2 regions of the Streptomyces qianjiangensis genome follow, and region 2 is predicted to be linked to the other one. Evidence: riboswitches for the same ligand, from Rfam matches in the RefSeq annotation. Region 2 holds a riboswitch; the other holds the start of a gene.
The links. Region 2 has a riboswitch for glycine ahead of gcvT (glycine cleavage system aminomethyltransferase GcvT). Riboswitches for the same ligand answer to the same signal wherever they lie in the genome.
Positions count from the first base shown of each region.

Region 1: another riboswitch for glycine. It lies ahead of gcvP (aminomethyl-transferring glycine dehydrogenase); the one in region 2 lies ahead of gcvT (glycine cleavage system aminomethyltransferase GcvT).

Region 1 covers NZ_CP106798.1:1,474,241-1,476,437, reverse strand. Annotated here, with positions in the region: gene N8I87_RS06700 (DNA polymerase IV) at 1-70, shown strand, start outside; gene N8I87_RS06695 (PRC-barrel domain-containing protein) at 181-552, opposite strand; glycine riboswitch at 667-762, shown strand; gene gcvP (aminomethyl-transferring glycine dehydrogenase) at 939-2,197, shown strand, end outside.
Region 2 covers NZ_CP106798.1:6,105,724-6,107,920, reverse strand. Annotated here, with positions in the region: gene N8I87_RS28305 (ATP-binding protein) at 1-390, opposite strand, end outside; glycine riboswitch at 567-663, shown strand; glycine riboswitch at 664-778, shown strand; gene gcvT (glycine cleavage system aminomethyltransferase GcvT) at 852-2,009, shown strand; gene gcvH (glycine cleavage system protein GcvH) at 2,132-2,197, shown strand, end outside.

The DNA of each region.
Region 1 (2,197 bases), 4.6 Mb from region 2:
ATCAGGGGTGGCTCGCGGCGGGCCGGAGCGGAGCGTGGGGGAGCCTCGGGCCGCGACCACGCCGCCGTGAGGCGGTCGCCGGGACCCGGATGGGTTGCCGGCGTGTGAGACGGGCGCGGAAGGCATGGAGGCTGCTCCGGCCCGCCCTGCTGTTTCCTCGGTCACCCCACCCGTTCGGCCTCAGGCCTCGTCCGTGCCTGCCAGGTTGCCGAAGTCGTGGTCGGGGAGTCGGGGCGGTGGGGCCACGTCCAGGCCGTAGTGGTGGTAGAGCTGGAGCTCCTGCTCCGGGGAGAGATGGCGGCCCACACCGAAGTCGGGCGCGTCCTTGATGAGGGCTCGGTCGAACGGGACGTGGAGGGTGCCCTCGACCAGTTCACTGGGCTCCAGCGGGACGAACGCGTCCCGCGAGAACAGACCGGTGCGTATGGCCGCCCACTCCGGCATGCCGGTCGCGTCGTCGAGGTACACCTCGTCGATCGTGCCGATCTTGGTGCCATTGCGGTCGAACGCCTTGCGGCCGATCAGGTTGCGCGGATCGATGTCGGTCTGCACGGGCCCTCCACTTGGTCGCAACTCATCCGTAAGCACTACAAAAGAGCACAATCAAGGAGGCGGCCACTCGAAGGCCCGGGCGTTGACCTCGCTGGTAGTCTTGCAAACGGCTGCTGACCCCGTGCGGGAGAGTCCTCCGGACACCATCGGAGGCGCCGAAGGAGCAAATCCTCCCCGGAATCTCTCAGGCTCACGTACCGCACGGACGAGGTCACTCTGGAAAGCAGGGCGGGTGTCGACGGCTTCCGCTCTCACCGACGGTGAAAACCGGTGCCCTTCGGGCGACCCGGTGAAGCTCTCAGGTTGAGATGACAGAGGGGGAGGCCGTCGGGGTGCCCGTGCCGGGGTGCCCCTCGAAGGTCGCGTCAGACCAGGAGGCCTCCGCAATGACCGCCCAGCGCATTCCGCTCACCGAGCTCGAACAGGGCATCCCCTTCGAACAGCGCCACATCGGGCCCGACCAGGAGGCGCGGGCCAAGATGCTCGCGCACGTCGGTTACGGCTCGCTCGACGAGCTCACCGCCACCGCGGTGCCGGATGTGATCAAGAACGCCGACGCGCTCGATCTGCCGGGCGCCCGGACCGAGGCCGAGGTGCTCGCCGAGCTGCGCTCGCTCGCCGACCGCAACCAGGTGCTCGGCTCGATGATCGGACTCGGGTACTACGGGACCTTCACCCCGCCCGTCATCCTGCGCAACGTCATGGAGAACCCCGCCTGGTACACGGCCTACACGCCCTACCAGCCGGAGATCTCCCAGGGGCGCCTCGAGGCCCTGCTGAACTTCCAGACCATGGTCGCCGACCTCACCGGCCTGCCGACCTCGGGCGCGTCCCTCCTCGACGAGGGCACGGCCGCCGCCGAGGCGATGGCACTGTCCCGGCGCATGGGCAAGAACAAGAAGGGCCTGTTCCTGGTCGACGCGGACGCGCTGCCGCAGACCGTCGCCGTGATCGAGACCCGCGCCGAGCCGGCCGGCGTCGAGGTCGTGGTCGCCGACCTCAGCGGCGGTATCCCGGCCGAGATCGCCGAGCGCGAGATCAACGGCGTGCTCGTCCAGTACCCGGGCGCCTCCGGTGCCGTACGGGACATCAAGCCGATCGTCGACCAGGCGCACGAGCTCGGCGCGCTCGTCACCGTCGCCGCCGATCTGCTCGCCCTGACCCTGCTGGTCTCGCCGGGCGAGCTCGGCGCGGACATCGCCGTCGGCACGACCCAGCGCTTCGGCGTGCCGATGGGCTTCGGCGGACCGCACGCGGGCTACATGGCCGTGCACGAGAAGTTCGCGCGCAGCCTGCCCGGGCGCCTCGTCGGCGTCTCCGTCGACGCCGACGGCCACAAGGCCTACCGGCTCGCCCTGCAGACCCGCGAGCAGCACATCCGCCGCGAGAAGGCGACCAGCAACATCTGCACCGCGCAGGTGCTGCTGGCGGTGATGGCGGGCATGTACGCCGTCTACCACGGGCCGGAAGGCCTCAAGACCATCGCGCGCCGCACCCACCGCTACGCCACGATCCTCGCCGAGGGCCTCAAGGCCGGCGGCGTCGAGATCGTCCACGGCGCCTACTTCGACACGCTGACCGTCAAGGTCACCGGCCGCGCCGACGAGATCGTCGCCGCCGCCCGGGACAACGGCGTCAACCTCCA
Region 2 (2,197 bases):
GCCGCAGTCGTGCACGACGACCCCCTCGCCGGAGCGCAGGGCGCGGCGCAGCCCTGCGTAATGAGCGAGGCGGACCAGGGGGCGGTAGAGCGCGTACGGCAGGAGGCGGGGCATGCGGGCGTCCCAGCGGTCGCGGGTGTCCTGGGAGTCGATGCGCGCGCCGCGGACCGCGCGCCGCATCAGGGTGGACTTGCCGCTGCCCGGCAGGCCGGTGATCACGACCAGGTCGCGGGGGCCGAAGAGCAGGCCGTGCGGGCTGTGCCCCGCACGGTCGCGCAGATCGCGGACGACCGGTGCCGGGTGCTCGTCGCAGCGTCCACGGGCCTGGGCCGCGGGCCGCTTCGGCAGTGCCATGCCCGTGGTCGTGGCGTACGCCGTGGTCCTGTTCACCGTGATCGTCCTCCCCTTGGGCTCGGAGACCGCCTGCCCGTCGAGTGTAAAGAGAAGGTAATGCCTGGTGTCTCGCGTTTTCGTGCGCGTACTGCCACAGCCCGGTTACAGAAGCCGACCTGCCGCACGCGGGCGAGGCGTGCAATGATGTGGCCGCCAACTGCATACCGGCCGTTTGAATCCGCGCGGGAGAGTCCTCGGCAACACTGCCGGGGCGCCGAAGGAGCAAGTCCCTCCCTTGAATCTCTCAGGCACCGTTACCGCGCGGGCGAGGCACATCTGAAAAGCGGGCCGCCGTGAGGTGGCCCCACCCAAGGTGCAAGTCCTGGTCGTCCCGACAGGGGTGGTCATGGCGAACCTCTCAGGTTCCGATGACAGATGGGGAGGAACGACCTCGCCCTCCCCCACGCTCGAATTCGGCTCGCGCGGGGGACCCCATCGCCTTGGGAGACGACCGACCGATGAGCAGTACCGAACTCCGTCATACCGCGCTCGATGCGCTGCATCGCTCGCTCGGTGCGACCATGACCGACTTCGCCGGCTGGGACATGCCGCTGCGTTACGGCTCGGAGCGCGACGAGCACATCGCCGTGCGCACGAAGGCCGGCCTCTTCGACCTCTCGCACATGGGCGAGATCACGGTGACCGGCGCGGAGGCGGCGAAGTTCCTGAACTTCGCGCTCGTCGGCAACATCGGCTCCGTCGGGGTGGGCCGTGCCCGCTACACCATGATCTGCCAGGCCGACGGCGGCATCCTGGACGACCTGATCGTCTACCGGCTGGCCGAGACCGAGTACATGGTCGTGGCCAACGCCTCCAACGCTCAGGTGGTCCTGGACGCGCTGCTGGAACGTTCGTCCGGCTTCGACGCCGAGGTTCGCGACGACCGCGACGCGTACGCCCTGATCGCCGTCCAGGGCCCCGAGTCCCCCGGCATCCTGAAGTCCCTCTCCCCCAAGCACTCGACTCCGCTCGTGCAGGGAGGTGCCCCCATCGCCGACCTGGACGGCCTGAAGTACTACGCGGGCCTGCCCGGCACCGTCGCCGGTGTCCCCGCGCTGATCGCCCGCACCGGCTACACCGGCGAGGACGGCTTCGAGCTGTTCGTGAAGCCGGAGCACGCCGTCGAGCTGTGGCAGGCGCTGACCAAGGCCGGCGAGGGCGTCGGTCTGGTCCCCTGTGGCCTGTCCTGCCGTGACACGCTCCGCCTGGAGGCGGGCATGCCGCTGTACGGGCACGAGCTGACGGCCTCCCTCACTCCCTTCGACGCCGGACTCGGCCGGGTGGTGAAGTTCGAGAAGGAGGGCGACTTCGTGGGGCGCGAGGCCCTCACCGAGGCCGCCGCCCGCGCCGAGCAGAACCCGCCGCGCGTCCTGGTCGGCCTGGTCGCCGAGGGGCGTCGGGTCCCCCGTGCGGGGTACGCGGTCGTCGCCGGCGGCGCGGTGATCGGCGAGGTCACCTCGGGTGCCCCCTCCCCGACGCTGGGCAAGCCCGTCGCGATGGCCTACGTCGACGCGGCGCACTCGGCGCCCGGTACGGCGGGCGTCGGCGTGGACATCCGCGGCAGCCATGAACCGTACGAGGTCGTGGCACTGCCCTTCTACAAGCGCCATAAGTAGAGACTGATCACCGGGGCCCTCACCCCGCCCGTTTGTGATGCCGGGCACATCACCCTGCTCACCTGCGGTTTCAGTACTCCCCCAGTCATCAGCACATCCCCGCGTACAGGAGAATTCAGGCCATGAGCAACCCCCAGCAGCTGCGCTACAGCAAGGAGCACGAGTGGCTGTCGGGCGCCGAGGACGGC